Regions from separate parts of the Providencia stuartii genome, predicted to be linked through region 2. Evidence: predicted binding sites of a transcription regulator. Region 2 holds the regulator's gene; each other region holds the start of a gene.
What was found. The regulator CRP, encoded in region 2, controls carbon source genes, mostly activating them, when cyclic AMP is high. The targets are predictions, from matches to a motif close to ATGTGANNNNNNTCACAT.
Positions count from the first base shown of each region.

Region 1: the regulator CRP is predicted to act here: its motif matches at 5,641-5,658, upstream of udp (uridine phosphorylase).
Region 3: the regulator CRP is predicted to act here: its motif matches at 2,499-2,516, upstream of P2E05_RS03255 (NupC/NupG family nucleoside CNT transporter).
Region 4: the regulator CRP is predicted to act here: its motif matches at 3,637-3,654, upstream of P2E05_RS09355 (sugar transporter).

Region 1 covers NZ_CP119546.1:588,299-596,160, forward strand. Annotated here, with positions in the region: gene otnK (3-oxo-tetronate kinase) at 1-712, shown strand, start outside; gene P2E05_RS02505 (aldolase) at 705-1,346, shown strand; gene otnI (2-oxo-tetronate isomerase) at 1,357-2,136, shown strand; gene P2E05_RS02515 (DeoR/GlpR family DNA-binding transcription regulator) at 2,149-2,916, shown strand; gene denD (D-erythronate dehydrogenase) at 2,973-3,932, shown strand; gene P2E05_RS02525 (GntP family permease) at 3,943-5,319, shown strand; gene udp (uridine phosphorylase) at 5,785-6,540, shown strand; gene P2E05_RS02535 (tyrosine-protein phosphatase) at 6,749-7,531, shown strand; gene P2E05_RS02540 (DedA family protein) at 7,602-7,862, shown strand, end outside.
Region 2 covers NZ_CP119546.1:347,022-354,883, reverse strand. Annotated here, with positions in the region: gene murQ (N-acetylmuramic acid 6-phosphate etherase) at 1-234, shown strand, start outside; gene murP (PTS N-acetylmuramic acid transporter subunit IIBC) at 262-1,734, shown strand; gene P2E05_RS01535 (LysE family translocator) at 1,804-2,409, opposite strand; gene P2E05_RS01530 (hydrolase) at 2,505-3,479, shown strand; gene P2E05_RS01525 (YheU family protein) at 3,485-3,703, shown strand; gene P2E05_RS01520 (phosphoribulokinase) at 3,763-4,629, shown strand; gene P2E05_RS01515 (OsmC family protein) at 4,701-5,105, opposite strand; gene crp (cAMP-activated global transcriptional regulator CRP) at 5,412-6,044, shown strand; gene P2E05_RS01505 (hypothetical protein) at 6,227-7,321, shown strand; gene P2E05_RS01500 (aspartate aminotransferase family protein) at 7,388-7,862, opposite strand, start outside.
Region 3 covers NZ_CP119546.1:757,079-764,940, forward strand. Annotated here, with positions in the region: gene P2E05_RS03240 (BON domain-containing protein) at 1-244, shown strand, start outside; gene P2E05_RS03245 (patatin-like phospholipase family protein) at 450-1,604, shown strand; gene P2E05_RS03250 (TatD family hydrolase) at 1,597-2,379, shown strand; gene P2E05_RS03255 (NupC/NupG family nucleoside CNT transporter) at 2,683-3,957, shown strand; gene deoC (deoxyribose-phosphate aldolase) at 4,426-5,205, shown strand; gene deoA (thymidine phosphorylase) at 5,259-6,581, shown strand; gene deoB (phosphopentomutase) at 6,644-7,862, shown strand, end outside.
Region 4 covers NZ_CP119546.1:2,140,785-2,148,646, forward strand. Annotated here, with positions in the region: gene prc (carboxy terminal-processing peptidase) at 1-594, shown strand, start outside; gene htpX (protease HtpX) at 773-1,654, shown strand; gene P2E05_RS09340 (hypothetical protein) at 1,904-2,185, shown strand; gene P2E05_RS09345 (DUF2594 family protein) at 2,364-2,585, opposite strand; gene P2E05_RS09350 (NAD(P)H-hydrate dehydratase) at 2,742-3,599, shown strand; gene P2E05_RS09355 (sugar transporter) at 3,790-4,992, shown strand; gene P2E05_RS09360 (SMR family transporter) at 5,132-5,464, shown strand; gene P2E05_RS09365 (DUF333 domain-containing protein) at 5,501-5,806, shown strand; gene dsbB (disulfide bond formation protein DsbB) at 6,117-6,638, opposite strand; gene nhaB (sodium/proton antiporter NhaB) at 6,871-7,862, opposite strand, start outside.

The DNA of each region.
Region 1 (7,862 bases), 240 kb from region 2:
AGCGACTTTAGCAGAGCAAGGGGCAAGCTATATCGTTGTTGATTCATTAACAATGAATGATTTATTGCCTATCGCAAAAGCCGTGAAAGAGATGCCTTTGCTAACGGGTGGCTCAGGTCTTGGCGCTGCGTTAGCAAATGTGGATACGGGTTGTGAATGGGGCGCGGGTGGCAGCCGTGGTGAAATACCTGCAAGCCAAGGCCGTAAAACCATTATTTTATCCGGTAGCTGCTCAGTGATGACGAATAAACAAGTTCAAAGCTACCAGCAAATCGCGCCTGCAAAAGTTGTTGATGTGGGCGAGTGTATTGCTAACCCAGAATATGCACAGCAATTAGCGAATTGGGTTCAAGAACAAAAAATCACTGGTTTAGCCCCTTTACTCTATGCGACTCAACCACCTGAAATTCTGAAAAAAATTCAGGAAAATTATGGGGCAGAAGTGGCGAGTAGTGCAGTCGAAAACGTGTTTGGTGAAGTGGTAAAACTTCTTCAAGCGCAAGGTTATAACACTTTTATTATTGCGGGTGGCGAAACATCCGGCAAGGTCGTTCAAAGCCTAGGAACAGAGCAGCTTAGCATTGGTGCGCCAATCGCACCTGGGGTTCCATGGGTTCAGGATTTAACAAGCGGACACTGGTTGGCACTCAAATCGGGTAATTTCGGCCAAGAGAATTTCTTCCAGTACGCACAGGAGATGTTTAATGAGTGAAGAACAGGCACTACGCCAAGAACTGGCTGATTGGGCTAAATCGATGTTTAACCGCGGCTATAGCAGTGGTGGAGCCGGAAACATCAGTGCCAAACTTCCCGATGGGAACATTATTGTTACCCCAACCAATTCAAGCTTTGGTGATTTAGATCCAGAAAGATTGAGTAAGTTGGATGCAGAAGGTAACTGGATCGATGGAGATAAGCCAACGAAAGAAGTTTCTATGCACATGGCGATGTATCGACAGCGTCCAGACTGCCAAGCCGTGGTGCACTTACATTCGCCTTGGCTAACAGCGTTATCGTGTTTAGCGGGACTTGATAGCAGCAACTGCTTACCCCCGATCACGCCTTATTATGTGATGCGAGTTGGCAAACTACCCTTGATTCAATATTTACCACCGGGGGATGACCGTATTGGTGAAGAGATTGAAAAGTTAGCACCAAACCACAATGCGGTATTGCTATCGAATCATGGGCCTGTTGTTGGCGGTAAAACATTAAGACAAGCCTTCTTCAATGCGGAAGAACTGGAAGATACGGCTCGTTTGTATATCACGCTACGTCAGCAAGGCTTTACAACACTCACTGAAGAGCAGGTTAACGAGCTAGAAAGCCGTTATCCAAAGAAATGAGGCACTAGACATGGCTAAATTTGCAGCAAATCTCAGTATGATGTTTAACGAGGTTCCTTTTATCCAACGTTTTGAGCGTGCCGCACAGGCAGGTTTTACTGGCGTTGAATATCTGTTTCCTTACGAAGAGCAGCCAGAAGCTATCGCGGAAGAGCTGAAGAAACATGGATTAACACAAGCACTGTTCAATATGCCTGCGGGGGATTGGGCTGCTGGTGAGCGCGGAATGGCATCGATACCAGGTCGTGAAGATGAATTTGCAAAAGGCGTTCATACGGCATTGCACTATGCTAAGGCATTAGGATGTCAACAAGTGCATGCGATGGCCGGCAAAGTCGATGCCCGCTTTACGCCTGAGCAACAGCGAGCCTGCTTTATCAAGAATATCCAATATGCAGCGGATGTGATGGCAGAACATGGTATTCGCGTCTTAATTGAACCGATTAATACGCGTGATATGCCTGGCTACTTCTTAACGACACAGAAGCAAGCTGAAGCCTTACTCCCTGAAATTGCTCGTGAAAACGTCTTTATTCAGTTGGATCTTTATCACTGCCAAATCATGGAAGGTGATTTATTGAAAACAATTGAGCGTTTATGGGGTAAATTTAGTCATATTCAGATAGCTTCAGTGCCTTATCGTCACGAACCTGATAGCGGTGAAGTCAACTACCCATGGATTTTCGAGCAACTCGACAAAATGGGTTATCAAGGTTGGCTGGGATGTGAATATCATCCTGCGGGCCGCACAGAAGACGGTTTAGGGTGGCTGAAACAAGCACAGTCATAAACAGGAGAACCTATGATCCCTTCAGAGCGTCGTGATTTTATTTACCGTTACGTTCATGAATACCAAACCGTTTCGATCAACGATTTGGTTGAACTGATGAATGTGTCACATATGACGGTAAGACGTGATATTCGCATGCTCGAAGAAGAAGGGAAGGTGGTCGCAATCAGCGGTGGTGTTCGTTTAAACGATGCGTTACGCCAAGAGTTACCTTGGAGTGAAAAAGCGCGTCTACACCATCGCAGTAAACGTGAGATAGGTAAATTTGCCTCATCGCTCGTTGAAGACGGGCAAGTGGTGTATCTCGATGCGGGAACGACCACATTTGAAATCGCTCGTGTGTTAGGTGAACGGTTTAATTTAACAATTGTGACTAACGATTTTTCGATCATGCAGTATTTGATGAATAAATCGCAACTCAATCTCTATCACACGGGAGGGCAAGTCGATAAACGCAATCATTCGTGTGTTGGTAATACCGCAGCGATGATGCTGAAAACGTTAAATGTTGATGTGGCATTTATTAGTACAAGCTCTTGGGATTTACTACATGGTGTCTCTACGCCCCATGAAGAAAAAGTGCAGATAAAACAAACACTACTAGATGTTGCTCGGCGCTGTGTGCTGGTTTCTGACAGTAGTAAATTTGGCAAATACGGTATGTTTCGTGTTTGTCCACTCAATCAATTGCATGACATCATTTGCGACGATCAACTACCAAACGATGCTGTGCAGCGGATAACAGAACAAAATATAAAACTTCATTTAATAAAGACATAAATAAATCTTACCTAATGATAAATAGCCAGAAATAGGCTATTTCAAGGAGAATAACAATGAAAGTTATCATCACTGGCGGCGCTGGCTTTTTAGGTCAGCAGCTAGCCGCTGCTTTACTTAAAAATAGCCAGGGTTTTCAATTTGACCAACTCGTTCTAGCGGACATTCAGTGCCCTACATCCCCAATTGAAGATGCTAGAGTGAGCTGTGTGGCAACGGATTTAACTCAAGCAGGTGCTGCTGATCAACTGATTGATGCACAAACCGATGTGGTTTACCACCTCGCTGCAATTGTGAGTAGCCATGCTGAAAGTGATTTCGATTTAGGCATGAAAGTGAATTTCGAAGCAACACGTCAGTTGTTAGAAGTGGCTCGTGCTAAAAATCCGGCCATGAAGTTTATCTTTACCAGTTCTTTAGCCGTATTTGGTGGTGAGCTGCCAGATGTGATCACCGACCTATGTGTTGTGAATCCGCAATCTTCATATGGCGCTCAAAAAGCCATGTGTGAGTTGATGGTTAACGACTACTCACGTAAAGGTTATGTTGACGGACGTGTGTTACGTCTACCGACCATCAGTGTTCGCCCAGGAGTGCCTAACAAGGCTGCTTCATCATTTGCCAGTGGGATCATTCGTGAGCCATTAAATGGTATTGAAAGTGTTTGCCCAGTTTCACCTGAACTTGCTTTGTGGCTGTCTAGCCCAGAAACCGTGGTGAGCAATTTCATCCATGCTGCAACTATTTCAGCAGAGAAATTTGGCCTTTCTCGTACCGTTAACTTACCGGGAATTACCGTAACGGTTCAAGGAATGATTGATGCGCTACGCGATGTCGCTGGTCAAGACGCTGTTGACCTTATTCGTTTCGAACCTGATGAAGCCATTAACCGTATCGTCGCGAGTTGGCCGGGCAAATTTGATATTAGCCGTGCGTTAGGCCTTGGCTTCCGTGCAGATGGTTCATTTGCTGATGCGATCCGTTCGTTCATCATTCACCACGGCTCACAGCAATAGGGGATAAGCGATGTCCTATATTCCTATTATTGGCCTCGCAGTGGCCATATTTGTCCTGATCTTCTTGGTATTACGAACGCGTATTCATGCGTTACTTGCCATGTTGATTGCGGCTGCAATCGCCGGTATTTCTGGTGGATTAACAGCGGCCGAAACAGTGACTGTCATTACAAAAGGTTTTGGTAGTACACTCGGTGGCATCGGTATTGTTATCGGTCTCGGGGTAATGATGGGAAGGGTGCTAGAAGTTTCTGGTGCTGCTGAACAGATAGCTTATAGTTTTATTCGTTGGTTAGGAAAAAAGCGTGAAGAATGGGCGCTGGCTATTACAGGTTATATCGTCAGTATCCCTATTTTTGTTGATTCGGCATTCGTTATTCTTTATCCGTTGGCGAAAGCGTTAGCAAAGAACGGTAAGCGCAGTTTGTTAACCCTAGGTGTTACATTAGCGGGTGGTCTGGTGGTCACACACCATACTGTACCGCCAACGCCAGGTCCTTTGGGGGTTGCAGGCATTTTTGGTGTTGATATTGGTGCCATGATATTAACGGGGATGACCCTTGCGGTGCCTTGCGTGATTGGTATTGTTTTTTACGCAAAATGGCTAGCGGTTAAATACCCTGAGTTCATGCCTGATGACAGCAACAATGCCGATTTAAAAGAAATCCACGATCGTTATATGGAAGAAAAGGCAAATAAACCGTTACCAAGCCTGTTCTTATCTGTATTGCCTATCGTCACGCCGATCTTGCTGATTTTTATTAACGCAGTTAATGGGTTATTGCTGAAAACTGACACTTTCCAAGGTATGGATGATAATTGGTACTTCCAAACCTTCCAATTCCTTGGGGCACCTATAATCGCTTTATCGATCAGTGTGTTAATCTCGGTTTATACATTGATGCCAAAAGCGACAAAGGAAGAAGTCATCGACCGTATGGAAGAAGGCTTACAGTCAGCGGGTATCATTTTATTGGTAACAGGTGCTGGCGGTGCATTAGGCGCAGTGCTACGTGATAGTGGGACGGGGAATATTTTAGCCGAGCATGTGGCGAGCTTACCGATCACGCCTGTGCTCATCCCATTTATTATCGCAACCTTAGTACGTTTAATTCAGGGCTCAGGCACCGTCGCGATGATCACGGCAGCTTCAATATCTGCGCCAATCATTAGCCAAATTCCGGATATTAATCTACTTGTCGCTGCTCAAGCAGCAACTATGGGGTCATTATTCTTCGGATATTTTAACGACAGCCTTTACTGGGTTGTGAATAGAATGATGGGTATTAAGGACGTTAAACAGCAGATGATGGTCTGGTCTATCCCAACAACGATAGCTTGGGCAATCGGTCTGGTGGGCGTTCTAATCCTTGATGTAGTTCTCTGATAGCCAACGCTCTTTTATTCTGCCAATAATTCAAAGCGCCATTCAAATCATGAATGGCGCTTTTTTATTCTCGAGCGGGGGCAATGAAGATATCTTGTGCTAAGGCATGTCCACCTTCAATATCAACCAAGGCGTCACGCAAAATATGCGATGAATCAGCCTTGGATTAGCATTTATAGGTATAAATAGGGGCTTTGCTGTATATCATTAACAACAATCAATACTTCTCATCATAGCTAATCAAATTTTATAAGTGTTGTTTCAGTGCTCCTCTCGGTATCGTCTATACTGATCGGATACTTAGGTCTACCCGCTTGTTTTGTGTGACTTGAATCACTTTATTTTGCAACATAAACATATCGATTTTCATTAAAGGTGATTAATGTCACTAAACTGTTTGGGGTTTACCGCTATATTACTCTTAACGTATAAATTCAATGATGCCATTGTGTAAAGGAGTTTGATATGTCTGACGTATTCCACTTAGGCTTAAAAAAGAGTGACTTGCAGGGTGCTACTGTTGCTATTGTTCCCGGTGACCCGAATCGCGTTGAGAAAATCGCACGTTTGATGGATAACCCAGTACATCTCGCTTCTCTGCGTGAGTTCACCTCTTGGCGTGGTGAGCTTGATGGTAAAGCCGTGATTGTGTGTTCTACAGGTATCGGTGGTCCTTCTACCTCGATTGCTGTAGAAGAATTAGCACAGTTAGGGATCCGTACTTTCTTACGTATTGGTACAACAGGTGCTATCCAAGAAAACATCAATGTAGGTGATGTTTTGGTGACGACAGGCGCGGTAAGACTGGATGGCGCGAGCCAGCACTTTGCACCTCTTGAATACCCTGCGGTTGCTGACTTTACATGTACAAATGCTCTCTATGATGCAGCAAAAGAAGCGGGGGCGACCGTCCATGTGGGGGTGACGGCTTCCTCTGATACCTTCTATCCAGGACAAGAACGCTACGATACCTATACAGGCCGTGTGATGCGCCATTTCAGAGGTTCAATGAAAGAATGGCAAGATATGGGTGTCATGAATTATGAAATGGAATCTGCAACATTATTGACTATGTGTTCAAGCCAAGGTTTACGGGCTGGTATGGTCGCTGGTGTGATTGTTAACCGTACCCAACAAGAAATCCCTAATGAAGCCTTGCTGAAGAAAACAGAAGGTAATGTGTTGAGTATTGTGGTTGAGGCTGCTCGTCGCCTACTTTAATTACGTCATTACTGGCTCGTTTACTTACGCTTTCACTCGGTTGTGAATAAACAGTAGACGAGCCCAGTTCACTTTCTCTCTTGGTTTATTTTCATCTTTATCGCTCATTTTATTAATGCCTGCTTAATTGCAGGTATTTTTTCTGATTTTTTTCGAGGCATAATCTGTTATGGTTTTGAGAACAATCAACATTATAGGTAAGAAGATGATGACCAAAACACCTTATTTGCACCCTTCAGTATTGCCTCTTAAAGGCGGCGTTAATTTCCGTGACCTTGGTGGGAAAAAATTAGCGAATGGTAATAAAATTAAGTCAGGTTTATTGTTTCGCTCAGGGGCTCTCAACCATTTAACTGAAGAGGATTTGATCATTTTACAAGATCAAAATCTCTATCAGATATTAGATTATCGCGATGTTGCTGAAATTAAATCAAAACCAGATATTGTTTGGGATGGCGCTCATTATGTTAATGCACCCGCAAACCCTATGGCTAAAGAGGTGAGTGCTGATCTTGATAAATTAACCCCTGAACTCCTTGAAAAATTTGATCCTAAAATTTTCATGAACCGTCTTTACGAACTGCTGCCGCTAAATAATCCAGCTTATCATCAACTGGTGAATATGCTAAAGCAGCCAGAAAAAGGCGGTATCGTTCAGCACTGTGCCGTTGGTAAAGATCGTACCGGCGTTGGTTCAGCTTTAGTACTATTTGCACTTGGCGCTGATTTAGACACCGTCATGGAAGATTACTTGCTAACAAACGAAACGTTGGCCCCATATCGCAAGCATTTACTGGAAGAACACGCCCAGAGAATGAGCGAAAGCGCAGTGAAGAAGTTTGAATATGTCTATTCAGTACGCGAAGAGTTTTTACTGACAGCGATAAATAGTATAAATAATCATTATGGCAGCATTGATAAGTGGTTAGAGACGGATTTTGGTTTGGATAAGTCTGGTCGCAGCGTGCTGCAAAGCTATTTTATCGAATAGTTAGTTTAATATTGGTTTATTACATATTCGTTAATGTACTCACCAAGTTATCATTAAGGGAGAAATGACGGTGACACTAAATGAAATAGTCCATGCGGTGACTGAGTTTACCCGTGAACATGAAATATGGGCACTACCAATCATTTTCTTTCTCGCTTTTGGTGAATCTTTAGCATTTTTATCCTTACTGTTACCTGCGACCGTCATTTTACTTGGCTTAGGGGCTTTAATCGGAGAAAGCGGTATCACATTTTGGCCTGTATGGCTTGCCGCGACATTAGGCGCGTTTTTTGGTGATTGGCTTTCTTACTGGTTTGGTTTTCACTACAAA
Region 2 (7,862 bases):
GTCGATGTTGAAGCAACCAATGCCAAGTTAGTTGAGAGACAAGTCAGAATCGTCATGGAAGCGACTGAATGTGACAGGGAAACCGCAGAATCCGCGTTACAACAATGTCAAAGACACTGCAAAACAGCAATTTTGATGATCTTATCTGGGCTAAATGCACATGAAGCACGTCAATTGCTATCAGACAATAATGGGTTTATTCGTACGGCGCTCAACGTCGCAAAGTCCGTTTAATAAACGGAAACTGATAGGGTAAATGGCATGGCTAAAATCACAAAAGAAATGATGCAGGAGATCCTGCAAAAGGTCGGCGGCAGTGCAAATATTAAGCAAGCGGGAAACTGTATGACTCGCTTGCGTTTAACACTCAACAATGACCAACTTGTCGATAAAACAGCAATTAAACAAATCGCTGGCGTCCTTGGCGTCATCGAAAGTGATGAGCAATTACAAATTGTTCTAGGGCCAGGTAAAGCACAAACTGCTGCTGACCTAATGAATCAAATACTCGAAAGTGGTGAGCAGGTTGTTGACGAAAAAACAGATCCTTCATTAGCAACGAACCTAAGTGCACTTGCCTCATCGAATAAGCAACAGATGAAGCAGAAACAAACAAGTGCAGTGCATCGTTTTTTATCTAAGTTTGCCACCATTTTTACTCCCCTTATTCCTGGGTTTATTGCTGCCGGTCTACTACTCGGTTTCGCAACATTAGCGACTCAAACCTTCTATCCGGAAGGGTTACCTAAAACCCCAGAACAACAGACATTTGGCGTGCACTTAATTCTTTATATGTCGGTGTTCAGCAAAGGGTTATTTAGTTTTTTAAGTATTTTAATTGGCTATAATGCCCAAAAAGCCTTCGGTGGTAGTGGAGTCAATGGCGCGATTATTGCCGCACTCTTTGTATTGGGTTATGACCCCAATGCAACCACTGGGGTGTTTTCAGGAATGACCAACTTTTTTGGTTGGGATATAGACCCTAGAGGCAGCATTATCGGTGTGTTAATCGCCTGTATTTTTGGTGCATGGGTTGAAAAACAGGTACGTAAAATTATTCCTGCTAACCTTGATATGATTTTAACTTCCACCATTACCTTACTGATTGTTGGTGCGGCGGCTTATGTGGTCATCATGCCATTAGGTAGCTGGTTATTCAGTGGTATGTCATGGCTATTTATGCACCTCAATGGTAATCCATTTGGAACCGCCGTATTAGCAGGTTTATTCTTGATCGCCGTGATGTTTGGGGTACACCAAGGATTTGTTCCCGTCTATTTTGCCTTAGTGGATGCCCAAGGCTTCAACTCATTATTCCCAATTTTGGCCATGGCGGGTGCTGGGCAAGTGGGTGCCGCTCTCGCACTCTATGCAAAAGCGAAAAAAGATTCGGTTTTACGTAATCAAATTCGCGGTGCCATCATTCCGGGCTTCCTTGGTATTGGAGAACCCCTGATCTATGGCGTCACCTTACCACGCGTGAAGCCTTTCGTGACGGCCTGTTTAGGGGGGGCTGCGGGTGGTTTCTTTATTGGTTTAATTGCTTGGATGGGCTTACCTGTCGGACTGAACACGGTGTTTGGCCCATCAGGTTTAGTTGCCATTCCGCTCATGACCTCTGCCCAAGGTGTGTTTGCAGGTATGTCGGTTTATGTCGGTGGCATTGCCGTCGCTTATGTGTGCGGATTTATTTTCACTTACTTCTTTGGTAGCAAAAATATCGATTTGGATTAAATGATAGGGGGAGCCACAATGATTAGGCTCCCCCCTTCATAAAGGTTTTTTGCCGTTTACCGCACATTTTTATTCAAGCCAAATCAAGAGGACGCAAGCTGCCGTTAATAGTCCCATCACTATATTAAAAATAAACCACGCACGACGGCTTCTTAAAAAATGGCCAATGAAGACTCCGCCAGCCATCCAAATTACCCCTGCCACTAAATTAACCATGACCACGGCAATACTCATTATAATAATCGATTGAGTAAACAGTTCTCCGGGGAGACTATAACTACCGACAGCACCGAGCCCCATCATCCAAGCTTTTGGATTTAAAAATTGTAACAACCCACCTTGATACCATTTGATGTTTTTGGCAACGGTACTCTCTGTTTTCAATGGTGAATAGCTGGCGGTTGCGGTTTTCCATGCCAACCACAATAAATATATACTACCAACGATTTTCATGCCGATATGTAATGCGGGATAAAGCAATAAAAGCGCTGCAACACCAAACGCGGAAAGGTAAAGTATAGACTGCATACCCAACATGATCCCCAATAATAAGGGAACACTGCGACGGAAACCATAATTGGCAGTGCTTGATGTTAACAACATGTTGTTAGGACCGGGTGTTATTGCTGCAATAAATAGAAACGTAAAAAGTGAAAAAACTAGTCCTAGACTCATTTATAATCAATCCTAACGATTAAGTGCACTTGCATCACAAAAAAATAACAGTATGTTATGTGCCCCACAAGGGTATTACTAAATTAAATAAGGCTATGTCAGAAAACTTTCGACCAATCAACTGGGCTAAGAATCCACACCTTCAAACATTATTGCCAAGGATCTTTCGACGTACACCGAAAATTAAGCCTATTTGGCAACGACTTGAGTTACCTGACGGTGACTTTATCGACCTTGCTTGGAGTGAAGCCCCTGAGCTGGCACGCGATAAACCGCGTTTAGTGATATTTCATGGCTTAGAAGGTAGTTTTAAAAGCCCTTATGCTCATGGCATGTTAGAAAGCGCCCAGAATCACGGTTGGTTAGGGGTGATCATGCATTTCCGAGGTTGTAGTGGTGAACCGAATCGTCAAAAGCGGATTTATCACTCAGGTGAAACCAGTGATGCGCGGTATTTTTTGCATTGGCTAAAACAGACTTGGGGAAATGTTCCAACCGCTGCTGTTGGCTATTCTCTTGGTGGTAATATGCTTGCTTGCTATTTAGCGGAAAGTGGTGATGAGGCAGACCTTGATGCAGGGGTTGTCGTATCTGCTCCTTTGATGCTAGAACCTTGTTCGATTCGCATGGAAAAGGGGTTTTCCCAATTCTATCAACGTTATTTACTGAATGGATTGAAACGTAATGCCACACGCAAACTGGTGCGTTACCCAGGTTCATTACCCCTAAATTTAGCGCAACTGAAGCAACTAAAACGTATTCGTGAGTTCGATGATGTGATCACGGCTAGGATCCATGGTTTCGAAAATGCGACAGATTATTATCAAAAATGCAGTGCGTTACCAAGGTTACCCCGTATTACCAAACCGACATTAATCATTCATGCCAAAGATGACCCTTTTATGGCACCTGATGTCGTGCCTGATTTAGCACATTTACCCGCGAATATCGAATATCAAATGACTGAACATGGTGGACATGTTGGTTTTGTTAGCGGTTCCTTTAGGAAACCAGAAATGTGGTTAGAAAAACGTATTCCTCAATGGTTAACAGCATATTTAAGTAAATAAACGTCATGATTATTCCTTGGAAAGATTTAGACCCTGACACTTTAGAAAACCTGATCGAAGCTTATGTCTTACGTGAAGGAACAGATTATGGTGAACATGAAAAGTCGTTACAACAAAAGGTAGACGACGTAAAACGGCTGTTAGTTTCAGGAGAAATTGTGCTAGTCTGGTCAGAATTACATGAATCTGTTAATTTTATGCCAAAAAGTCAGTTTCGCCCGTAAACCCGTTTCGCTCATGATTTTAATAAGCATGGACGCAAACGCAGCACAGGGAGTCCATGATGTCAAAAAAGCACCCAATTATTGCAATTACTGGTTCTAGTGGTGCCGGAACCACCTCCACAAGCTTAGCATTTCGTAAAATATTCCATCAGTTAAATATCCAAGCGGCAACATTAGAAGGGGATAGTTTCCACCGTTATACGCGTCCAGAAATGGATATGGCGATTCGCAAAGCAAGAGAACAAGGCCGCCACATCAGCTATTTTGGTCCCGAAGCGAATGATTTTTCATTGTTAGAACAGACCTTATTAGATTACAGCTTACAGGGTGGAGGTCAATCACGTAAATACCTTCATACCTATGATGAAGCTGTACCCTATGGGCTTCAGCCTGGCACATTCACACCGTGGGAACCCTTACCTGCAAATAGTGATGTTTTATTCTATGAAGGCTTGCATGGCGGTGTCGTCACGCCTGAAAACGATGTCGCACAGTACGTCGATTTATTAGTGGGTGTGGTTCCAATCGTTAACCTTGAATGGATCCAAAAATTGATCCGCGATACAACAGAACGGGGGCATTCACGAGAAGCCGTCATGGATTCCGTCGTACGTTCAATGGGTGACTATATTAATTATATTACCCCTCAATTTTCACGTACCCATATTAATTTCCAACGTGTACCGACTGTCGATACATCCAATCCATTTTCCGCTAAAGCGATTCCTTCACAAGATGAAAGTTTCATTGTCATTCGTTTTAGGGGGCTAGAACAGATCGACTTCCCTTATTTATTGGCGATGTTAAATGGTTCTTTTATATCCGCAATGAACACTATCGTTGTACCAGGTGGAAAATTAGGATTAGCGATGGAGTTAATCATGACACCGTTGGTCGAAAAACTCATAAAAAGAAAACATGATTAATAATAAATGATGCTTATTATTATTTAAAATAAGCATCATAAATTAAAAAATTTATATAATTAATAAATAAATTATTGGTTTTTGATTTCAAAACTGTGGGTAACAGTGACGGCTTTTTCTAACATTAATGAGACCGAGCAATATTTTTCAGCAGAAAGCTGAACAGCGCGTTCAACCGTTTTTTCCGTTAAATCCGTTCCCGTTACAATAAAGTGCAAATTAATATGGGTAAAATAACGAGGTGCTTCATCCCTACGCTGTGACGTTAATTTAACTTCACAACCCCTCACGTCATTACGGCCTTTTTGTAAAATAGAAACAACATCAACAGCACTACAACCGCCCGCAGCCATCAAGACCATTTCCATTGGGCTAGGCGCTTTATCACCGGAATTACCGTCCATCATAACTTGATGACCTGAAGCCGATTCGCCTAAAAAAGAGAGCCCTTCAACCCATTTAACTCTTGCTTCCATATTTTATTCCCCTAGGAAAAAGTTTATCTAAAAGATTACATTGTTACATAAACCCTTTCAATCAAATAGGCGCTTTATGATGCTGAATCGATAAAAACAAGACTTTCTGAGTTTAATATGTTACAAACAAAGTTCCACCTGATAGGGTTAAGATCAAAACTCAAGGTTTCAATTGATTATATTATAGTGTTGGTATTAACTTGCTCTATAATGCGAATTAATATGCTAAGCTAGTGACTTTAAAAAACCAGCTATTCTGGTGACGATTAACCGAATGGCTGTATTAACATACAGAGGATAACGCTAATGGTTCTCGGCAAGCCACAAACAGACCCTACTCTTGAATGGTTTTTGTCACACTGCCATATTCATAAATATCCATCCAAGAGCACTCTGATCCATCAGGGTGAAAAAGCAGAAACCCTTTACTATATCGTTAAAGGCTCAGTGGCTGTTTTAATCAAAGATGAAGAAGGCAAAGAAATGATCCTCTCCTATTTAAATCAGGGAGACTTCATTGGTGAACTAGGGTTATTTGAAGAAGGGCAAGAACGTTCAGCTTGGGTCAGAGCAAAAAGTGCCTGCGAAGTCGCTGAAATTTCTTATAAAAAATTTCGTCAGCTTATTCAGGTTAACCCTGATATCCTTATGCGCCTTTCCGCGCAAATGGCAAGCCGCCTACAAACCACATCAGAAAAAGTCGGTAATCTGGCTTTCCTTGATGTCACAGGCCGTATTGCTCAAACGCTACTTAATTTAGCGAAACAACCCGATGCGATGACGCATCCAGATGGAATGCAAATTAAGATCACACGCCAAGAGATTGGCCAAATTGTCGGTTGTTCCCGCGAAACGGTTGGTCGCATCTTAAAAATGCTAGAAGACCAAAACCTTATCTCCGCGCATGGTAAAACTATCGTGGTGTACGGTACTCGATAAACCTATAATTCGTCTGACCTCAATTGCATAATGGCTTTATATCTTTGATATAGAGCCATTTTCCTTCGATATCACCACAAAACCAGCAAATAGCATAAGTATCGTTATTTTATATTATTCATATCCACTAAAAAATAAAATCTAGAATAATTAATATACTATTATTTAAAGGTTTTATTAAAATGAAAACAAGTCAACATCACCCATCCGTAAAATATATCAACCAAACAGTAGCGGCTCATGCAGAGATGCTCAAACGTGGCAATCTGACAACTGAAACAATCGCTGAATCATGTCGTATAAAAAGAAATAATCTAGAAGCAAAGTATAAGTTTCTTAACGAAATACATAGCACTAAGCCAACCTCAATCACCTTATCGACACCCGTAAAATACGATGATAACGCATGTCAGATACAGCAAACTAAAATCGATGCGGCAATCAATACCGCCAATATTCTCAATAAGAGCCAGCTCCCTTCTTTACCCTCATTATCGTTACCCTTTTCCTATTCATTAAAACCAAGCATGTCAAAAAATACGATTAAAACAAATGAGCGTCATATCTGTGATAACCAATCAACCTCCCCATTAAATGTGAAGAGACCGACGTCTGAATGTCATCTTCAACAAAAACTTGAGCAGTTGAAATCTAAATGTCATCACGTGTTAGATAAATTAGAGGCTAATCGCTATTCTGCTGAATCTCTAAAAGATCGCTCAATGCTCTACCTGAAAAAATCAGAACTCAATGCAAGCCTTATTGGTACAAACTATTCAGAACTGGATTTAGTTTGGTATATGGATAAAAAAGAACAAACTCAATCCGAGAAAGACACCATTATTAAACACTTCACTCAACCGAAACCAATTTCATATCAAAAAGGAAGTCGTATTCCCCTCAAAATAGCCACCACGACTAAGGAACTCAATCCACCGAAAAAGGAACAGTCAATTCATCAGACCGCTCATGTCATCTCTTCTCATTCTCAAGGCACTGGACGCGTCATTATAAATGGGCAAGTTAAAAGAGGTCTGACTGAAATAGCATTATCCCTTTGCGTTTCTGAGACTCACAACAAGGCTGATCCCCAACAAATACAAAATAAGGGAAACCGCATTAATCACACAAAAAATATAAGCACGCAAAGTTCTCGTAAAATAAAAAAAACGATTACTCCAAATAATGCTCAAAATGCTCCTGTTATTATTCGAAAAACATTTGCGACATTAGAGGATCAGCAGGCGTCAGTGGAAAGGTTATACAAAAAAAGATAATGATCTAATCTACTCATCAATGGTTAAAAACTCAAAGAGGTTAATACCTCTTTGAGTAAAAGACATTTATTTATTTTTTAATACGTTTTCAATCACTGTTTCTAATTTTTTCATACCACTATTAATTTCTTCCTCAGAAATAATTAATGATGGAGTAAAGCGTAATACATTTGGCCCAGCATTGAGCATCATTAATCCCTCAATGGCACACGCCTGTAAAATCTCTTTCGAACGATGATTGAGTTGGTTTTTCAATTCTGCACCAATTAATAACCCTTTCCCTCTGATCTCAGCAAAAATATCATATTTTTCATTGAGCTTATTCAAGTGGGAAACAAATAGCTCATGTCGCTTGATGACACCATCCAACACTTTTGGTGTATTGATAATATCAAACGCCGCATTACCGACAGCACAAGCTAACGGATTTCCACCATAAGTCGTACCGTGTGTACCAAGCCCCATTTCTTGCGCTATTTCATGGGTGGTCAGCATCGCACTAATAGGAAAACCGCCACCAAGAGCTTTCGCAGTGGTCAGA
Region 3 (7,862 bases), 410 kb from region 2:
TTCTAGTGGTGTGAATAGTGCCGATAACTACATGGATGACTCCTCTATCACTGCTCAGGTCAAAAGTAAGCTACTGACAACCAGTGGCATAGACAGTAATTCTATTTCAGTGAAAACCGTCAAAGGGGTTGTTTACCTTTCTGGTTTTGTCAAATCCGCTGACCAGATTGATAAGGTTGTACAAGTCGTATCAAGGGTTAATGGTGTAAAATCGGTACAAAACGGTTTAGTCGTAGCAAATTAATGGATATATAATTGGCGTAAATCACTCAAATAGTCGTCTATTGAGTTCATTAATCCGCTAACATTATTCGCTAATAGTCGAAAACTGGATCTCTTGGTGAGGTTCAGTTTTTGTATTATTGATAAGTATAAATTGATTTAATTAGCGATAGTGCCGAAGTGTATTGCAGTATTGGGATGCAGAGAGGATCTGTCAGGAGACATATATGGGAAAACATGTATCAGTGACACTTGGCAGCATTGAACCTTTAGCTTTTTACGATGAACTCAATAAAGGTAAGACTGCCCTTATTTGTGAGGGAGGCGGTCAACGTGGTATTTTCACCGCAGGTGTATTGGATGAGTTCTTAAAAACAGGCTTTAATCCATTTGATATCATGATTGGTACTTCGGCAGGGGCGCAAAACCTTTCTGCGTATATTTGTGGTCAATATGGCTACGCTCGGCGGGTTATTACCCGTTATACAACAAGCCCACTCTTTTTTAATCCCTTACGTTTTATTCGAGGTGGTCATCTTATTGATTTAGATTGGCTGGTTGAAAGCACCTCGAAAGAGCTACCATTACAGATCAAATCTGGGATTGAATTGATGGAAGCGGGGCGCGAATTCTATATGGGAGCCAGCCGTAGTGATGACTTTGAAGCCGAATTTTTGAAACCTAACGCTGATACATGGTTAGATATCATTCGTGCTTCTAGTGCTATTCCGGGCTTTTATCGGATGGGCGTCGAATTTGAAGGCACTCTCTATCATGATGGAGGGATTAGTGCGGCGATCCCTGTTGAAGAAGCATACCGTCGTGGCGCTGATACGATTGTGGTGATCCGTACTGTTCCTTCTCAGATGTATTTTACCCCCGAATGGGTGAAGAGAATGACGCGTTGGCTGGAGGGTGAAAAATATGGCTTACAGCGAATGGCTGCTATGCTAAAAGTTCATCTAAAAAGCTATCGCCGGACACAGGAGTTTATTGAAAACCCACCGGGAGACTTACAGATTTTTGAAATCTATCCTTCCACGCCACTAAAAAGTAGTGCATTAGGGAGCCGGTTGTCAGCGCTTAATCAGGACTATCATTTAGGGCGTCGCTGTGGGCGCTACTTTATTGCTGCATTAGGCCATTGTTTTACAATGAATAACAATGGATTAAATCGCTTTAGCTTTGAAAGCGCCGCCCATGAAGAAATACAGATTGCAGAAGATTACGCGGAAGCGATCTTTGATGCTAAACATGATGTTGAGTTAGTTGCTCAACGTAAAGCCAAAAAGGCAACGGATACGGCACAGGCGATGATGACGGGAGCCATGATGGCTGCAAACGAGGAGTCGGAGCAACCGCTGAATAAAAAAAATGACTAACCGATTTATTGATACCCATTGCCACTTTGATTTTCCACCTTTTGTTGGTGCGATTGATGAAAGCCTCTGCTTAGCGGAAAAGGCAGGGGTTACGGATATTATTATTCCGGCGGTCAGTGTTGATAATTTTGAGCGAGTTTGGCATTTAGCTCAGCGATACTCACAGCTGCATGCGGCTATTGGCTTTCATCCTCTGTACTTGAATCTCTTCCAAGAACAACATATGGAGACAATGATAGGTTATTTACAACAGAATCACGCTAAGTGTGTTGCTATTGGCGAGATTGGTCTTGATCTCTATATGCAAGAACCGTTGTTTGATTTACAGCAGCAAGTGTTAATCGCCCAACTAAAATTAGCTAAGCAGTTTGATCTGCCAGTCATCTTACATTCGCGTAAAAGTCATGACCCGCTGGCTGCATTGTTACGTCGCTACCCTGTACCTGCATGCGGTGTTATTCATGGTTTTGCAGGCAGCCTATCACAAGCTCAAGCATTTATTAAATTAGGCTATTTCATTGGTGTTGGCGGTACCATTACTTATGAAAGAGCAAATAAAACACGTCAAGCGATCGCCAAATTACCCCTAACCTCATTGGTATTTGAAACCGATGCCCCAGATATGCCTGTGTCTGGCTTTCAAGGTGAGCCAAATCGTCCTGAGCGTATTCAACAGATTTTTCAGTCGTTATGTGAACTACGCCACGAAAGTCCCGATGAAATTGCGCAGCAACTTTACATAAATAGCCTATCATTATTTAATCTGTTCAAATAAAAGCCAGATGCATTCACTGTTTTTATGAGAGGTAAATTTTATCTGGCTAGCTTATTCCCTGCATTTTTTCACCTCATTATTCTCTCTTTTTGTGCTTTTCAGATTATGTCGATAACTAAATGTGATTTTAATCACAAGAATTGAATTTTTGTTACTTATTACACTATGTATTTGTGACGAAGATTGCGGGTTCTTGGAAGGGACTAGGTATAATCATCGCACAAAGAGTCAAGGGAACTTACCAGTTTCCTTTCTACATCAATCTAGCATTAAGTGAACAGGGATACTTCCATGCAACTCATTATGAGTCTGGTTGGGATGGCAGTACTGATTGGTATTGCCGTACTATTCTCCAGCAATCGTCGAGCGATTAAACTCCGTACTGTTGGCGGGGCTTTTCTTATACAGATCGCTATCGGTGCATTTGTACTTTATGTACCAGCAGGTCGTCGCGTATTACAAGGGATGTCAGATGGCGTTTCTAAAGTTATTAGTTACGGCCAAGATGGCATGAATTTTATTTTTGGCGGCCTTGTTTCCGACAAAATGTTTGAACTGTTTGGCGGTGGTGGATTTGTTTTCGCTTTACGTGTTCTGCCAATCATTGTGTTCTTCTCTTCATTGATCGCGGTTCTTTATTACCTCGGTATTATGCAACTAGTCATCAAAGTATTGGGTGGCGGCTTGCAAAAAGTGCTTGGTACCTCCAGAACGGAATCTTTATCTGCTACAGCGAATATCTTTGTTGGGCAGACAGAGGCACCATTAGTTGTACGTCCTTATATCTCGACCATGACCAATTCCGAATTATTTGCGGTTATGTGTGGTGGTTTGGCTTCTGTAGCAGGCTCTGTATTGGCCGGTTATGCGCAAATGGGTGTTCCAATGGAATACTTGATTGCTGCATCGTTTATGGCGGCTCCGGGAGGATTACTGTTCGCTAAATTGCTTGTACCCGAAACTGAGGAAGTGCGTGATAACGTTAATGCGACAGAGTTGGTTGCTGAAGATGAGCGCCCAGCAAACCTGATCGATGCAGCTGCTTCAGGTGCTGCTTCGGGGATGCAATTGGCCTTGAACGTAGGTGCAATGTTATTGGCATTTATCGCCTTGATCGCTCTAATTAACGGTATTTTAGGCGGTGTTGGTGGCTTGTTCCATTATCCACAACTTTCTTTGGAATTAATTCTGGGATGGGTATTTGCGCCGATAGCTTATTTGATTGGTGTGCCATGGAGTGAAGCAACAGTTGCCGGTTCGTTTATTGGTCAAAAAGTGGTTGTTAACGAATTTGTTGCCTTTATGAATTTCGGTGAATACATGAAACCGGATGCAGATGTTCTTGCGGCAGGCAAACAGGTACTTTCCGATCATACTAAAGCGATCATTTCATTTGCACTGTGTGGTTTTGCTAACTTATCTTCGGTGGCTATTTTACTTGGTGGTTTAGGTGGTATGGCACCAAATCGTCGTAGTGATGTCGCCCGTTTAGGAATGAAAGCTGTTCTGGCGGGTACGCTCTCTAACTTAATGAGTGCGACTATTGCGGGCTTCTTCTTAACACTTGCAATAATTTAATCTCTCGTTTTTTGAGGAAGGGCAAATGCCCTTTCTCTTTCATTATTTTCAGTTATATTCTTTCTTCTTTTTATTTCATACCGTCAATTTTGAACTACGCTTAATCAAGTGTATTGATGGCATTGGAAGGCTAAAAAAGACATAAAAAAGCCATTTGAGAGAATAAAACTGAGACTAAATAGCGTATAATTGCGATATTGTTCACATATTTGTATTTAACAATGTAACGTTCAGGCAATTAATGTGATTTGTAGCACACAAAATAGCCGAGTTCCATGGTCAAATAGCGATAAATTAGCTGCTATGGACTGCTAGTTCTCAGAGTGAATGTGCTCTAGGGTATTGTGCGGTGAGAAGGAATTCAGCTGCTACATTCGGGTTTTCGAGTAGCATCTTTAAGGAACCAAGCCCGCTCGCCAACAAAGAACGTGTTGTTCTGACAGAATTCACAACGTTGGAGAGTTTTTTATGACTGATTTAACTGCTGCTGCGCAACGCGCGCTGAATCTGATGGATTTAACCACCCTCAATGATGACGATACCGATGAAAAAGTGATCGCGTTGTGTCATCAAGCAAAAAGCCCAGCAGGCCAAACTGCGGCTATCTGTATCTACCCTCGTTTTATTCCTGTTGCACGTAAAGCACTGCGTGAGCAAGGTACGCCCGAAGTGCGTATCGCAACAGTCACTAACTTCCCGCATGGAAATGATGACATCGAGATAGCGTTGGCGGAAACACGTGCTGCTATTGCTTATGGTGCAGATGAAGTTGATGTGGTTTTCCCTTATCGAGCGTTGATGGCTGGTAATGAAAAAATTGGTTTTGATTTAGTGAAAGCGTGCAAAGATGCTTGCGCGGCAGCCAATGTCCTTCTGAAAGTGATTATTGAAACCGGCGAATTAAAAGATCCTGCACTGATTCGCAAAGCTTCTGAAATCTCAATTAAAGCGGGTGCGGACTTTATTAAAACCTCCACAGGTAAAGTACCGGTGAATGCCACTCTTGAAAGTGCTGAAATCATGATGCAAGTGATCCATGATATGGGCGTAGCGAAAACCGTTGGTTTTAAACCGGCGGGTGGCGTTCGTACTGCTGAAGAAGCTGCTCAATATTTAGCATTAGCAGATAGAATTTTAGGTAAAGACTGGGTCGATGCTCGCCATTTCCGTTTTGGCGCATCAAGTTTATTAGCTAATCTGTTGAATACACTTGGTTTTGAGACTAAAAAATCAAGCAGTAACTATTAATAATAGTGTGATTAAGCGATTACCTAGATTCTGTTTGAATTAAGGAGCATACCGTGTTTCTGGCACAAGAAATTATCCGTAAAAAACGTGATGGTAAAGTACTGAGTGAAGAAGAAATTCGTTTCTTTATCAATGGAGTACGAGATAATTCTGTTTCTGAAGGTCAGATAGCCGCATTGGCAATGACCATCTATTTTAATGATATGACAATGGCTGAACGTGTTGCATTAACATTGGCAATGCGTGATTCAGGCACTGTACTAAACTGGAAATCACTCAATTTAAATGGCCCTCTCGTTGATAAACATTCAACTGGCGGGGTTGGTGATGTGACCTCTTTGATGTTAGGCCCAATGGTTGCTGCGTGTGGTGGCTATGTGCCGATGATTTCGGGGCGTGGCTTGGGCCATACCGGAGGAACGCTGGATAAGCTTGAAGCGATTCCTAATTTTGATATTTTCCCAGATGATGAGCGTTTCCGTGACATTATCAAAAATGTTGGGGTTGCGATTATCGGGCAGACAAACTCACTGGCACCCGCTGATAAACGTTTTTATGCAACGCGTGATATCACTGCAACAGTTGATTCTATTCCACTGATTACCGCATCTATTTTAGGCAAAAAATTAGCTGAAGGTCTTGATGCCTTAGTGATGGACGTCAAAGTGGGGTCAGGTGCCTTTATGCCAACTTATGAAAAATCAGAGCAGTTGGCTGAGTCTATCGTACAGGTGGCTAATGGTGCGGGTTGTAAAACAACGGCTTTATTGACCGACATGAACGAAGTACTTGCTTCAAGTGCGGGTAATGCCGTTGAAGTCCGCGAAGCGGTGCAATTTTTAACCGGCGAATACCGGAACCCTCGTTTGTACGAAGTCACGATGGCGCTGTGTGTTGAAATGCTTGTATCCGGATCCTTGGCTGCAAATAGAGAAGAAGCTCGCCAGAAATTGCAGGCGGTGTTGGATAATGGACAAGCCGCAGAGATTTTTGGTCGTATGGTGGCGGCTCAAAAAGGCCCAACTGATTTCGTTGAAAACTATAACAAGTATTTACCAACAGCCGTATTGCACAAAGCCGTGTATGCGGAGAAATCCGGTATTGTGACGGCAATGGACACCCGTGCGCTGGGTATGTCTGTGGTGACATTAGGTGGTGGTCGTCGTAAAGCAACTGACTCGATTGATTATAGTGTTGGTTTAAGCGATATCGCGGCACTGGGAACTTCCGTTGATAGCCAAACGCCATTAGCGATTATTCATGCAAATAGTGAAAAAGCATGGGAAGATGCAGCAAAAGAAGTACGTGCTGCTATGGTTATTGGTGATAAAAAACCAGAAGTTTCACCAATGGTTTACCGCCAAATCAGTGAATAATTGACAAATAAGTTTTATCAGTGGCACTTCCCTATAGGGAATGATGACGCAGGAGAGAAGTTATGAAACGTACATTTATTATGGTGTTGGATTCTTTTGGGATTGGTGCAGCAGGTGATGCGCACAAATTTAATGATGAAGGTTCAAACACATTAGGCCATATTGCAGATGCCTGTGCGCGTGGTGATGCAGATAAAGGCCGTAAGGGGCCGCTGCATTTGCCTAACTTAACCAAACTGGGTCTGGGTAAAGCAGCTGAAGAGTCTTGCGGTAAATTCCCAGCAGGCCTTGATCCTAATGCAGAGATCATCGGTGCTTACGCTTATGCGAGTGAAATTTCTTCAGGCAAAGATACACCATCCGGTCACTGGGAAATCGCGGGTGTGCCTGTACTCTTTGACTGGGGGTATTTCGCAGATGAAGAAAACAGCTTCCCACAAGAGTTGTTAGATATCATTGTGAAGCGTGCTAACTTGCCTGGTTATTTAGGTAATTGCCACTCTTCAGGTACCGTGATCTTGGATAAATTGGGTGAAGAGCACATGAAAACGGGTAAACCGATTTTCTACACCTCAGCTGACTCCGTATTCCAAATCGCCTGTCATGAAGAGACTTATGGTCTAGACAAACTGTATGAGCTATGTGAAATCGCTCGTGAAGAGTTGACAAATGGCGGCTACAACATTGGTCGTGTTATCGCGCGTCCATTCATTGGCGACAAAGCAGGCAGTTTTGAGCGTACGGGTAACCGTCATGACTTAGCCGTTGAGCCACCATCACCAACCATATTGCAAAAATTAGTTGAAGAGAAACAAGGTGAAGTTGTTTCTATCGGTAAAATTGCGGATATCTATGCACATGTAGGTATCACTAAGAAGGTGAAAGCAACAGGTATTGATGCTCTGTTCGATGCCACCGTGAAAGAAATGCAACAGGCGGGTGATAAGACGATTGTGTTCACTAACTTTGTTGATTTCGACTCTGCTTATGGACACCGTCGTGATGTACCCGGTTATGCAGCAGCATTAGAACTCTTTGACCGTCGTTTACCAGAACTGATGGAATTGGTCAAAGAAGATGACATCTTGATCTTAACCGCGGACCATGGCTGTGACCCAACTTGGCATGGTACTGACCATACTCGTGAGCACATTCCCGTTCTCATTTATGGTCCGAAAGTCAAACCCGGCTTTTTAGGTCATCGCGAAACATTCGCGGATATCGGTCAAACCGTCGCTAAATATTTCGACCTCTCACCGATGGAATACGGCAAACCAATGC
Region 4 (7,862 bases), 1.8 Mb from region 2:
CAACACCGTAGTTTAAGCCGTGTTTATGATCAAATGCTAAAACCTGAATGGCCAGCACTGGGTTCTGTCCAATATACTATCCAGAAATTCTACCGTGTGAATGGTGGGAGTACGCAACGTAAAGGGGTAACACCTGATATTGTTATGCCAACAGGGCAAGATCCTGCTGAAACAGGTGAGAGCTTTGAAGACAATGCGCTACCATGGGATAGTATTCCGCCTGCTAATTACAGCAAGGTAGGGGATATTACTGAGGATGTGTCTGAACTCAAAACGAAACACTTAGCGCGTATTAGCAAAGATACGGAGTTCAAGTATATCGATGAAGACATTGCGCATTATAAAGCGAATAAAGAGAGTAAAAATCTCATCTCGCTGAATTATGCCCAGCGTTTGAAGGAAGATAATGAGCTTGAAGCCACTAAACTGAAACGTATAAATGAACGTTATGCAAAAGAGGGTAAACCATTGCTGAAGTCTATAGATGATTTACCTAAAGATTACGAAGGGCCAGACCCATATTTAGACGAAACAGTTAAAATTGCGATTGATCTTGCTCATCCTGAGACCAGTCTATTAACCAATAAAAAATAAATTGGTTATACAATAGATTATAGTCAGGGCCAGCAAAAGCTGGCCTTTTTTATGATGTGTGTAAAGTTATGTTAATTTTTGGTTTTTTCTTGTTAAGCCACTTGAAAAAGTATGAAAAAACCTTATTTATACAGTAAATTCTTCGTGATATTTATTTTTACCAAGGAAACAAAAAAATATGATGCGAATAGCCTTATTCTTACTCACAAACTTAGCAGTTATGTTTGTGTTTGGGATAATCTTAACCTTGACGGGTGTTAAAGGAAGCAGTGTTCAAGGTCTGATGATCATGGCGGGCCTGTTTGGTTTCGGTGGTGCGTTTATTTCGTTATTAATGTCAAAATGGATGGCGCTTAAGTCCGTTGGTGGCGAAGTTATTGAATCACCACGTAATGAAACTGAACAATGGTTGATGAATACGGTGAGCCGTCAGGCACAGCAAGTCGGTATTCAAATGCCACAAGTTGCTATTTATCATGCTCCTGATATTAATGCATTTGCAACAGGTGCTCGCCGTGACGCATCGCTGGTAGCGGTAAGCACTGGGTTGTTAGAAAATATGAGCCGTGATGAAGCAGAGGCTGTTATTGCGCATGAGATCAGCCATATTGCTAATGGTGACATGGTCACAATGACGTTGTTACAAGGTGTTGTAAACACGTTTGTTATCTTTATTTCACGTATTATTGCTCAGTTTGTTTCTGGTTTTATGTCGAGCAACGATGAAGAAAGTGAAAGCAGTAATGGTAACCCAATGGTTTACTTTGCTGTCTCGATGGTATTAGAAATCGTATTCGGTATTTTAGCGAGTATTATCACCATGTGGTTCTCGCGCTATCGTGAATTCCATGCGGATGCAGGCTCTGCAAAACTCGTTGGTAAAGAAAAAATGATTGCAGCATTACAGCGTTTGAAAACGAGCTATGAGCCACAAGAAGAAGGGCGTTTAATGGCATTCTGTATTAATGGACGTGGTAAAGCATTCAATGAACTGTTCTTGTCGCACCCTCCATTGGATAAACGTATTGAAGCACTACGTTCAGGTGAATACTTAAAATAGTCGAAGAGTCGCAATGATATAATTGATGCTCTAAATTAGACAGAAGCCCGCGTTGAATTAATCACCGCGGGCTTTTTATTTGAAAATAAAAAATTAGTTACGGGCATTAATTTAATATAAATCAAAATAGTGTATTCTCTAAGTGAAATAGCGTAGTTTTTCTTAGGCTGTAAATCGATGAATAGTCTATGATGGATACGGGTAATAGGCCAATAGGCTTTAATAGTGAATGAGTTATAAGGATAGAAAATGGATATACTTGTGAAAACGCTGGTATTTGGTAATGAATTTGCGACAGTTGAAAACCCAGCTCGTTTAGTGCCATTTAAATTTGAAATCTATCAATCTCCAAATGGTTTTTATCATCGTATGTATAAAGAAGTTGGTATGTCTGGTGCCAATTTAGGGCAAAATTTTAAAGTATGGGCCTTTGAAGAACAAAGGGCACAGGATAATAAAACTGCCGACATGACATTAGAGAGCTATATTCAGCATTGCCAAGATATTTATGATGGGAAAGTAAAAGCCTAATTTTAAGCAAAAAAAAGCCCCCTTCATAGGGATCTGAAGGGGGAGCTAAATGAATAAAGAATGGTTTAATTCGAGATCAAAGATAAGCGATTTCAATAAATGATATTTAGTTATTTGTGCAGTTTTAAGTGTAATTGAAAAATTAACGCCCTTAAATAGCACTAATCGTTAAAATAATCTATTGGCGATACCCTGCTTTTATTTGATCTAATGTATTTCGATAAATTTCAGCTTGTTTTTCATCTTCCATTGATGCAATTTCACGCTCCATTTTAATTAAAATTTTACCTGCATCTGCTTGACCAATTGCTTTTAACATATGAGCCAGCAGATTTTTAATACAAGTCACTTCTGCCGCGAGTTCATTAACATCAGGCTGAGTAGGAAAATGTGTTTTCATCAAAAAGCGTCCTTTTAAGAAAGATAAATTTGCTAATATTCTATCATAGAAAGTTTATCCAATGTGCCATCAATGAATGGCTTAATATGAATTATTCAAATTAAGAAGAGATAATTTACGTCATCGCGCTGTACGAAAATTTAAGGAGTGCCAATTATGTTAACGATAGAAGAAAAACAGTGGCTAGCAGAACAGTTTCCAATATTCGTACAACCAAGACCAGAACAAAGTCATAAAGGCACTTTTGGAACGCTAAATATTATAGGTGGCTGTGTTGGTATGACGGGAGCTTGTGTATTGGCAGGGGTCGCTGCGCTTAAAAGCGGTTGTGGTAAAGTCATCATTGGGTTGAATCAGCAGCCACAGGCATTACACTTAGTGGAACAGGCTCCTGAGTTGATGTTACGCCAAGCGAGTCATGTTATGGATGGTGAAACCCCAACGGCTTGGGTCATAGGGTGTGGCTTAGGGACTGCTCACGAGGCGAAAATGTTGCTAGACGGTTCTTTACGTCTTATAGCGCAAAATCAGCGCGTTTTAATCGATGCTGACGGTCTCAATCTATTGGCACAACGCCCTGAAGCTGTAAAACTCTCGTCAGAAACAGTCATCACACCACACCCTAAAGAAGCGTCTAAACTACTACAAACAACGGTCGCACAAATCCAATTAGATAGGCATTTTTCTGCGCAACAGCTCAGTCAACGATTCGGTTGTTGGGTGGTGTTGAAAGGACACCATACGATCATTGCAGCTCCGGATAATCAAACATGGTGTAATGAAACGGGGAACAGTGGTTTAGCGACAGCAGGTAGCGGTGATGTATTATCAGGAATTATTGGTAGCTTACTGGCACAAAAGCTGCCAATAGAACAAGCCGTACGGGCAGGCGTTTGGTTACATGGTAAAGCCGCAGATGTATTGGTACAAAAAGGTATCGGTCCTATTGGCCTAACCGCTCACGAAATTATTGATGAGGCTAGAACGATAAGAAATAGAGCCATTATTTATTGATGGTTTGATATTGAGCGGCTTTAACTGCGGTGAAAAAATGTGATACAATTCACACAAAATCGATTGCTTCTTATTATGTCAGCGAAGCAATATCAAATTTCAGCTAACTCATGACTTCTGGTTTTTAACCAATCACTTTGTGATTGGGGGATGAGTATTTGCTGATACCAACAAAGGCGTAAGCAAGACAATGACACAGGTTTCTAGAAAAACAGCTTGGATCCGAGTTGTGGCACTAGCAGTCGCCGCATTTGTTTTCAATACTACAGAATTTGTTCCCGTCGCATTATTGAGTGACATAGCTGCAAGTTTTGATATGACAGTTGCGCATACAGGGCTAATGATCACTATTTATGCTTGGGTAGTCGCAATAATGTCATTACCCTTGATGCTACTAACCAGTAAGATAGAACGCCGCAAGTTATTAGCATTACTGTTTATTGTGTTTGTGCTTAGCCATATTCTTTCCGGTTTTGCTTGGAATTTCGATGTATTAATCATTGCTCGGGTTGGTATCGCTCTATCACATGCGGTGTTTTGGTCAATTACCGCGTCTTTGGCAATCCGTGTCGCACCAGCAGGTAAAAAAGCGCAAGCATTAGGCTTACTTGCAACCGGTACGGCATTAGCGACAGTTTTAGGACTGCCAATTGGCCGTGTGATTGGACAATTATTAGGTTGGCGAGTCACTTTCTTATGTATCGGTGCTATCGCATTGTTGACGATGATTGCGCTAATTCGCTTCTTACCTAGGTTACCAAGCGAACATTCAGGCTCATTAAAAAGTTTACCTGTGATTTTTAAACGTCCTGCATTAGTGGGGTTATTTGCATTAACCGTTATCGTTGTGACGGCACACTTTGCCGCTTACAGCTATATTGAGCCATTTGTTCGTGAAATAGCACAACAAAGTCAGAATTTTGCAACGTTATTGCTTCTTATTTTTGGTGCAGCAGGCATTGTCGGCAGTGTGATATTTAGTCGTTACAGTCATAAATATACATTATCCTTTTTACCAATTGCGATAGCGGTATTAACAATTAGCTTATTATTATTGATGCCAGTGAGTGGCCACGTTAGCTGGCTGGTTCTATTAAGCCTATTCTGGGGAATTGCAATCATGTGTGTAGGCCTAGGTATGCAGGTCAAAGTGATTGATTTAGCGCCTGATGCAACAGATTTAGCGATGGCAATTTACTCTGGGATCTTTAACATTGGCATCGGTGGTGGCGCCTTATTAGGTAATCAAATTATTGTTCATATGGGAATGACGAATATTGGTTATGTAGGGGCCATATTTGGATTGATTTCATTGGTGTGGTGCATTTTTATTTTTAGGCGTTATAAAGGCTCATTTAACGAACAGCTGCAAGCATCCACTGCGTTACACTAAATTTCCGACGAAAAAGTGAAAAAGCCATAATAGAATTATTTCTATTGTGGCTTTTTTTATGTGAGGGTGCGTTACAGGGATCGCGAACTATGCTAAATTCGCTACTATTTTAATAAGTTCAAAGAGTAAGGATGAGCGGATGAAAGGGCTAGGTTTTTTATTGATGTCTATTATCGCAGAGGTGATAGCAACAACGACATTAAAAGCATCCGATGGTTTTAGTCGTTTTTGGCCGTCCTTGATTGTGGTGATTGGCTATGCCGTTTCTTTTTGGGGGCTATCACAGGTTGTTAAGTTAATACCTTTAGGGATCGCATATGCCATTTGGTCGGGTTTAGGTATCGTATTGGTGTCTATCGCGGCGATATTTATTTATCAGCAGAAGCTCGATTTACCAGCAATTATTGGTATGCTATTAATTATCGTTGGTGTGTTGGTCATTAATCTGTTTTCTAAAAGCAGTGTTCACTGATTCAGGAAGCAGAAATCATCATAAGCGGAGTATAGAATGAATAGAAAAATCAGTAACCTGCTTAATTCTACTTTTGTTAAAGGTTTACTAGGTAGCACAATACTTATTTTAGCGGGGTGTTCTAGCTCAGATTCGATGAATACAGTGCAAGTCGATCGCTCGGCATCCCAATATGCACAACAAGTGGTTAATTTAGGACCTAAAGCCCAAGAAGCCTGTGTTTCAGCGGGTGGACTACCTTCACTTAACTTAGAACTGGATGGTGCTCAGACGGCGGTGTGTCAATTTGCCAATGGGAAGCGTTGTGCTGCCGATGTCATATTGACGGGTAGCTGTATTTAATAAAATTATTCAGTAGAACCCATCATTAACAGGTGGGTTTATGGTTTGTATTGCAGTTTCAATAAATATTGGCTTCTTTTTATGTTGCATAACCCGCCTGATATCAAACCCAGTATTCAACAGATTTCCATCATACTTTTGGGTTTTAAACTGGGGCAGATGTTTATTCAAACGTTGGCGATACAGATAAAAAAGTGAAGAAGCGATTCAAAAACGTAGCTTGTCAGGAGATAAAATGACCCCCGATAGTGTTTATCGGGAGCCTTAACCGTAAAATAATCAATATCCTTAATTGATGACGGTTTCGATATTATGCTTTTTTGTGTGAAGGGAAAAATTGGCTGATTGTGACGATAATAGCAACTAGCAGGTAAGCGCCATAAACACCAATTAGCCATTGTGGCATATCTAGCCCTAAGAAATCCCACTGTTTAACAGCACAGTCACCAGTTGCTTCGAAAATAGCTGGCGCCCATTCATTCAATGGTAACCATTCAGGGAAATTGACAAAAAAGTCACATGATGCGAACGGGGATGGATAGAGTTGTAGCATAGTGTGTTCCCATGCAAGCTCTAAGCCACGCCATGCCGCGTAAATCCAAATAATGATAGCGACCCAACGTAAAATCACATTACGTGGCGCAATAGCCCCGACTAAGCCCGCAATCATAATCCCAAACAATGCAACGCGCTCATAGATACACATAACACAGGGTTGTAGCTTCATAATGTGTTGAAAATAGAGCGCAGCGCATTCCAACATAAACGCAATAAAGGCCATTAACAGCCAAGCGCCTCGTCCTTGCGAGCAGTAGTTAAAGAATCTGAACATACTTTACTTCCCTAAATTAATGATGCGCACATTTTGCCCCTATCGACACAACAAAAAAAGATGTTAGAGAGTATTTATGTGATTTTAGATAAGGATTTACCTAATATTACAAATCAAACCACTCTAGCAGGTATTTCAGAGCAATGGTGACGGGATATCAATGAGAAGAATGATAAAGGCCACCCATAATGTGTCATCTGCGTGGCCTTTATGCGTTTCGGTGATGACGAAACTAAGGTAGGCTAATCCAGCCTAAGCTTTCTAGCCAATGTGTCATTGGTATCAGCCAAAACTCGACGCCTAATAAACCAACGACTGTCATTACAATGGTGTAAGGTAAGGCCATCCATACCATGCGCCCATAGGAAAGACGGATCAGTGGCGATAGTGCCGAAGTGAGTAGAAACAGAAAAGCTGCTTGCCCATTCGGTGTCGCAACAGAAGGGAGGTTAGTACCTGTATTGATAGCGACGGCCAATAACTCGTATTGATGATGGGAGATTAAGCCTTCATTGGCGGCTTTTAATGCTTCCGTAATGTATACCGTACCGACGAACACGTTATCTGAAACAGCAGAAAGTAAACCATTGAACAGATAAAACAGTGATAGTTGCGATGATTCAGATGACTGTAAAACAAACTGAATAAAGGGGGTAAACAGTTGTTGGTCAATGATGACAGCAACAATAGAGAAAAAGACTGTGAGTAAGGCAGTAAAGGGTAATGCTTCCTCAAAGGCTTTACCTAACGCGTGCTCTTCTGTAATACCACAAAATGCAGTTGCCAAAACGATGACAGATAAGCCTATAAGCCCGACCTCCGCGAGGTGGAAAGCAAGGGCGACGATCAGCCAAATACCAATCAAACCTTGGACTATGAGCTGCGCTTTTTCTTTTTGGGTGCGTTTAGCACTATTCTTTTTGTCATTATTAGTCAGCACTTGGCGAACCGGCTCCGGTAACTCAGCACCATAGCCAAATAATTTAAATTTTTCGACTAAAAAGCAAACCATGAGTCCACAGGCAAAGACTGGTAGGGTAACCGGTGCCATTCGTAAGAAGAAGGTCACGAAATCCCAATCTGCATGTTTAGCGATGATAAGGTTTTGTGGCTCCCCAACCATCGTCATCACGCCACCTAAAGCAGTACCGATACCGGCATGCATCATTAGGCTGCGTAAGAAAGCCCTAAATTGTTCAAGGGTTTGCTTTTTCTCTGCGGTAT